2 regions of the Streptococcus sp. ZY19097 genome follow, and region 2 is predicted to be linked to the other one. Evidence: riboswitches for the same ligand, from Rfam matches in the RefSeq annotation. Region 2 holds a riboswitch; the other holds the start of a gene.

Region 1 (3,417 bases), 680 kb from region 2:
AATCTGACTGTAACACAGTTGGTGGAAGAGGTTTTAGATCAATCGGGTTATTTGGAGGCACTACAGATTCAAAATACCTTAGAGAGTCAGGCTCGAATTGAAAATATTGAAGAATTTCTATCTGTTACCAAGAACTTTGATGACAACAATACAGATGGAGCACCTGATGAAAGTGGATTGGATAAATTGGGGCGCTTCTTGAATGATTTGGCCTTGATTGCCGATACGGATGATGGCGACCAAGAGACAGCTGAAGTTACTTTGATGACTCTTCATGCTGCCAAAGGTCTAGAATTTCCAGTTGTCTTTTTGATTGGAATGGAGGAAGGAGTTTTCCCATTATCACGCGCTTCTGAAGATCAGGATGAATTGGAAGAAGAACGGCGTCTGGCCTATGTCGGAATTACTCGGGCGGAGGAAATTCTCTTTTTGACAAATGCTAACAGTCGTATTCTGTATGGTAAGACAAACTACAATCGTCCAACCCGCTTCCTCAATGAAATTTCCACTGATCTATTGCAGTATCAAGGATTGGCGCGGCCTGCAAATACATCTTTCAGTGCGACATATGCCAATAGCGGAGCAAGACAATTTGGTCAGGGGATGAGCTTGCAACAAGCACTGCAAGCCAGAAAAGTTCAGGTACAACCAGACTATACAACGTCATCTAAGTCCAAAGTTCAGCCATTTTCAAAAAACTCTGGAGGACAACCTTTTGGTCAAAATAGCCTTCAAAAAGCGTCGGTTGACTGGCAAATTGGAGATATCGCCCATCATAAAAAGTGGGGTGATGGCACAGTTCTGGCAGTTAGTGGGACAGGAAAGGCTCAAGAATTAAAAATTAATTTCCCTGAGGTGGGACTTAAAAAACTTCTAGCAAGTCTAGCTCCGATTGAGAAAAAATCATAACATTAAAAAAATGGTGCCATGTGAAGTGATTTGATTTAGGCCCGCCACCTCTATATCCTTACTTTCTCTCTATACCTTTTAATTGAGACTCTGAAAATATAAGAAAGCTGGACACATGTGTTCCAGCTCTTTTTATATCTGATACTCTTCGAAAATCAAAATTATCCGTTGTCAACTTGCCTTGATGAACTCAAGTTCTATCGTCGGCTTCGTTTCCTAGGCTACTTTTGATTTTCATTGAGTATGATAAGATTTTCTAGCGGATAAAGTGGACAAGTTAGCAAAAAATTTTCTGAAAATTGTTGCAGAATAAAAGTGATTATGGTATAGTTGGTTTGTAATTAAATAAAGCATTTGGGGTGCGTAAAAGCTGAGATTATACCCATTGAACCTGATACAGTTAGAACTGGCGAAGGGAAATGTGTGAGCAACGAGGTATTTTTGTTGCGCTTAAATCTTTGAAAGATGTTTCTTTTGTGACGACAAAAGTTTTTTTTCAGTAGCTTTAAATAAAAACGCACTATTTGAGTTTTCAGATGGTGTTTTTTATTATTTTTTGAAGAGCCATAATACTTAAAGAAATAGCCAGCTTTGTCAGTTCACTCATTTATCTTTCTGCACCCCAGTCACATTTTTAGCTACTTTGTAAAAAAAAGGAAAACCAGAGGCTTTTTGGAAGAACGAATATGTATTTTTTTACTTTTTATTTTTAACGAGTGATTGATAGAAGCATCCAAGATTGAACTGGCTCTGTATATTTTGGGAGTAGGTCAAGGCAACTTAGTTAGATTATTTCAAAAGTAGTGGATTCAATCTACAATTAAACGTTTAGCTATTTATCATTAAAAAGGTATGCCGATGATAAAGGAGGATAGTAATGATTACCGATGAATGTAAAATTTATAGTAATGTTTTTATTAAGAAGATCATAGAAGACGATTTTATTCAAGGGATGGTTACAGATACGCTATCTTTTGAAGCTATTTCACATTATCTGAAAGCAGATGCTATCTATCTTGAAAAATTTTCAGATATTTATGCTCAGCTTTTTGCCAAAGTATCAGATAAAACAACTAAAAAATTCTTTTTGAATCAAATTGAATTTATCTTTGAGCATGAAATTGAAGCGCATAGGTATTTGGCACAGGTGGTTGGAAAAGATTATCATGAAATTGTAATGGACAAAGATTGCTATCCAAGTGCAGATCATTACATTAAGCATTTGTATTATCATCTAAACTGCAATCAGTTGGTTTATATTTTAGCTGCAATGCTTGCATGTCCGTGGATTTATCAGCAAGTTGCAAAACGAGTATTGGGTGGTGGAAAAATTACTGCTGATAATTCGTTTAAAAAATGGTTTGATTTCTATGCAAACAATGCTATTGCTGAAGATTGCTTGAGTGTCTATTTTGATTTGCTAGAGAAGTATAGTCAACATTTGACAGATAAGGAGAGAAAAAAAGTGATTCGTGTTTTTTTAGAAAGTTGCCAACATGAGCGTCTATTTTTTCAAATGGCTGTAAATCAGGAAGAATGGCCTAAGGAGGTACGAAATGTCTAAATTACAAGTTGCTTTAAGTATTGCGGGTACAGATCCTAGTGGTGGTGCTGGAATTATGGCAGATTTGAAAAGTTTTCAAGCGCGTGGGGTGTACGGAATGTCGGTTATTACGAGTGTTGTAGCACAAAACACACAAGGTGTACAAGCCATCTGTCATCTGGAACAGTCTATCCTGGAGGCTCAGCTTAAAAGTGTTTTTTCGGATATTAAGCCCCATGCAATTAAAACAGGGATGTTAGCAGAAATAGAAACAATTGAACGTATCAGTTGGTATTTGAAGAATAGTGACAGTCCCTATGTCTTAGATCCTGTTATGGTAGCGACTAGCGGTGATCAGCTGATTAGTCAGGACGCGGTGCAGTCTCTTAAAGAAAAACTTTTACCTCTTGCAATGATTATCACTCCTAATTTACCAGAAGCTGAAGTACTTTGTGGAGCAAAAATACCTGATGAAGCTTCTATTTACCAAGCTGGTAGAACTATTCAAACACAATTTGGCGTTAAAAATGTCGTGATAAAAGGAGGGCACCTGGAAGGTGAGGCGACCGATGTTCTTTTCTTAGAAAACGGTGATATTTTGACATTTCGTTCTGATCGTATTCCGACTAGGCACACTCACGGAACAGGTTGCACTTATGCTGCGGTCATTACAGCAGAGTTAGCAAAGGGTCATCCCATTGAAAAAGCGGTTGCAACCGCAAAACGTTTTATCACAGAAGCCATTAGAACTGCACCTGAATTGGGGCATGGAAATGGACCTGTTAATCACATAACCTATAAAGGAGAATAGATGACTTATCTCGAAAAACTAAAACAAGAACAACCTCTAACTATATGTCTTACCAATAATGTGGTAAAAAATTTTACAGCTAATGGTCTTTTAGCCTTGGGTGCTTCACCTGCTATGAGTGAATATCAGGATGATTTAGAAGATTTTTTACCGC
Region 2 (3,417 bases):
CACGGCACGCATGACACTTTCAGCCGATAAAACTGATACTTCACGTTCTGCTGAACGTCCACCATACAAAAGAACTAAAGTTTGTTTAGGCATGAGTCTCTCTTTTCTATTTTTTAAGTCCTATTTTTCACATTATATCTTACCATAATCACAAAAACTTTAAAAGTAGAAGTCAAAAAAATCACACCCCCGTCATGAAATCGTGATTCCTCAAAATCCCTAAATAACATCATCTTGATCATTTATCTTTAAAAAAGGAACACGCTATCTTGATAGTTTTGTAAAAATATATGACAGTTTCGTTACAAGAGTCTGCTTCCTTTGATTTTTAGGGGTTTTTACGTTAAAATATGACTAATGAGAAGAATTAAACCAATTGTTGTTCTTGTCTTATTTGCCTTACTAACTCTGCTGTTTTTCATCGGAAAAATCCACTCAGACAATCTTCTGAGTCAGCAGCTTGCAAGTGCAGAGAAAACAATACCCTCTGCAACTAGTAAGAGTACGACAAGTTCATCTAGTTCAGAAACAGAGGAATTCGTTCTTAACCCGATTATTGATGTCTCAGGTTGGCAGCTTCCTAGTGAAATTGACTACGATACCCTTTCAAATAATATCTCTGGTGCTATTGTTCGTGTCTATGGAGGGTCACAAATTACCAAAGATAATAATGCCGCCTACACCACTGGGATTGATAAATCATTTAAGACACATATCACAGAATTTCAGAAGAGAAATGTGCCTGTTGCTGTTTATAGCTATGCCCTTGGAAGCTCTACTAAAGAAATGAAAGAGGAAGCTCGCGCATTCTATAAAGCTGCATCTCCTTATAAGCCCACTTTCTATTGGATTGACGTTGAGGAAGAAACTATGGCTGATATGGATAAAGGTGTTCAAGCCTTTCGTAAAGAATTGAAAAAGCTAGGTGCTAAAAATGTCGGTATCTATATTGGCACATACTTCATGACTGAGCAGGAAATTTCTGTGAAAGATTTTGACGCTGTCTGGATTCCAACTTACGGGTCTGATTCTGGTTACTACGATGCTGCACCAGATACGACACTTGACTACGACCTCCATCAATACACATCACAAGGCTATATAAATGGATTTGACTCGCCACTTGATCTCAATCAGATTGCGGTAACCAAAGATACCAAATCTACCTACGAAAAATTATTTGGCAAAATTAAAAGTCAGTAGCTAGCTGTTAGTTGCTGATTTTTTTCGGAAAATTTTCAGAATTGTCTTGACAGTGCCTTTGTTTTCAGACTATAATGTAATCAATTAAATAATATCACAAAGGAGTGCCTTGGCTGAGATCGCATTTTGCGAAATCCTAAGAACCTGATCTCGTTAGCACGAGCGGAGGAATTGTGAGTAGATATGTCAGTAGAGAAGTTGAAAGGCGCTTTTTCGCACTTTTCAAATTTTACTATAGCATTGCTGTACTGCACTCCTTTTGTGATACAAAAGGAGTTTTTTATGTCAAAAAATGTTCGTACACTTGTTGAAGCAGCCATCTTTGCAGCTCTTGCAATGGCACTTTCCTTTATTCCAGATTTTGCTTCTTGGTTCACACCCTCTTTTGGTGCTGTACCTCTGGTACTTTTTGCACTCCGTCGCGGCTCTAAGTATGGGATTTTAGCTGGTTTGATTTGGGGGCTGCTGCACTTTGCTCTGGGGAAAGTCTATTACCTCAGTCTTTCACAAGTCCTGATTGAGTATGTCTTGGCTTTTGCCTGCATGGGATTGGCTGGCTTTCTGACAACTCCCCTACAAAAGGCTCTCAAATCTGATCAAGAAGAGAAAGCTTTGCTATTTGCCTTAGTAGGAGCCTGTCTAGCGACCATCACACGCTATATTTTGCACTATATCGCTGGTGTCATCTTCTGGTCCTCTTATGCCCCAAAAGGGATGTCCGCAGAGTGGTATTCTTTCACGGTCAATGGCACAGCTGGCATATTGACACTTGCCTTTGTTATCATTAGTATTGTCATTTTATTGAGAAGTCAGCCCCAGTTCTTCCAACCAAATCATTAATCCGTGGCTACTTTAAAGTGGTATAATAATCTTATATCGCTTTTTTAGTAACAAGGAGAGAACATCAATGGCGAAAAAAGTCAAATTAAAAAAGACCTTGGTTGATCAAATTTTAGATAAGGAAAAAATTGTTCACGAAAGTCTCGCAATCAATGCTTTAGAAGGTGAACTTCCCAACGATATCAAACGTGAGGAAATTTTCAAAACCCTCGCGCTGACTGGGGATAAGTCTGGTCCAGTAATTGGTATCGTGCAGATTACAGAGCATCTTTCTGAAAAGAAATTGGCTAAAATTTCTGGTAACAAAAAAGTCAGCATGATTCCCCAAAAAGACTTACAAAAAACAACTGGTTACATTCACGGAGCCAACAATCCTGTCGGTATTCGCCAAAAGCATGCTTTTCCGATTTTCATTGATCAGCGAGCTTTAGAATTGGGACAAATGATTGTCTCGGCTGGTGAAGTTGGTCGCTCTATCCGCATTGACAGCCAAGCTTTAGCTGATTTTGTTGGTGCCACATTTGCAGATCTAATTGAGGACTAGGATATGAAGATCTTTTTTGTCAGGCACGGGAAAACAGAGTGGAACTTGGAAGGTCGGCTTCAAGGTGCGAGCGGAGACTCCCCGCTGCTACAAGAATCACTGGAGGAAATTCGCGCTTTGGGACACTACTTATCTGAAATTGATTTCGATGCTGTTTATTCCAGTGATTTAAAACGTGCTCGCAAAACCGCTCAGCTTATCATCCAAGAAAACAATAATCCTAAACCCATTGTCTACACCTCTGCTCTGAGAGAATGGAAGCTGGGGCGTCTTGAGGGGAGCAAAATTGCAACTGTCCTTTCTATATACCCCCAACAAATGCATGCTTTTCGTCATAATTTGGCTCGTTTTGATGCTGATGTCTTTGAAGCTGAAACCGTTCATAAGACAACTCAGCGTGTTCGCAATTTCATCCTCTCACTAAACAAAGATTTCAAAAATGTCCTTTTGGTCGGACACGGTGCTAACTTTACTGCCTCTATCCGCTCTTTGATGGGCTACGAGCCTGCGAGATTGCGAGATAGCGGCGGTCTGGATAATGCTAGCGTAACCGTTCTGGAAACTAAAGACTTTGAACACTTTCACTGCCTACTTTGGAACGATAAATCCTATACAGCAGAAAACACCGACACTCTGATTGATATTTTGTAAAATTCAAACGACATTCTGCAATCTAATACTCAATGAAAATCAAAAGTAGCCTAGGAAACGAAGCCGACGATAGAACTTGAGTTCATCAAGGCAAGTTGACAACGGATAATTTTGATTTTCGAAGAGTATTACTTGAACTAGATGACAGATTGCAGGCTATACCGATACACAGAAGGTGA

Evidence for each region. A riboswitch is a leader RNA that binds a small molecule or an ion and turns the genes downstream of it on or off. The one in region 2 is predicted to bind thiamine pyrophosphate.
Region 1: it holds a riboswitch for thiamine pyrophosphate, as region 2 does, so the genes downstream of both, tenA (thiaminase II) here and thiT (energy-coupled thiamine transporter ThiT) in region 2, are expected to answer to the same signal.

What each region holds. Positions count from the first base shown of each region.
Region 1 covers NZ_CP160400.1:1,268,613-1,272,029, forward strand. Annotated here, with positions in the region: gene pcrA (DNA helicase PcrA) at 1-909, shown strand, start outside; TPP riboswitch at 1,255-1,344, shown strand; gene tenA (thiaminase II) at 1,787-2,473, shown strand; gene thiD (bifunctional hydroxymethylpyrimidine kinase/phosphomethylpyrimidine kinase) at 2,466-3,263, shown strand; gene thiM (hydroxyethylthiazole kinase) at 3,264-3,417, shown strand, end outside.
Region 2 covers NZ_CP160400.1:586,363-589,779, reverse strand. Annotated here, with positions in the region: gene ABZ559_RS03000 (D-alanine--D-alanine ligase) at 1-93, opposite strand, end outside; gene ABZ559_RS02995 (glycoside hydrolase family 25 protein) at 358-1,203, shown strand; TPP riboswitch at 1,294-1,391, shown strand; gene thiT (energy-coupled thiamine transporter ThiT) at 1,486-2,043, shown strand; gene ABZ559_RS02985 (aminoacyl-tRNA deacylase) at 2,111-2,587, shown strand; gene ABZ559_RS02980 (histidine phosphatase family protein) at 2,591-3,238, shown strand.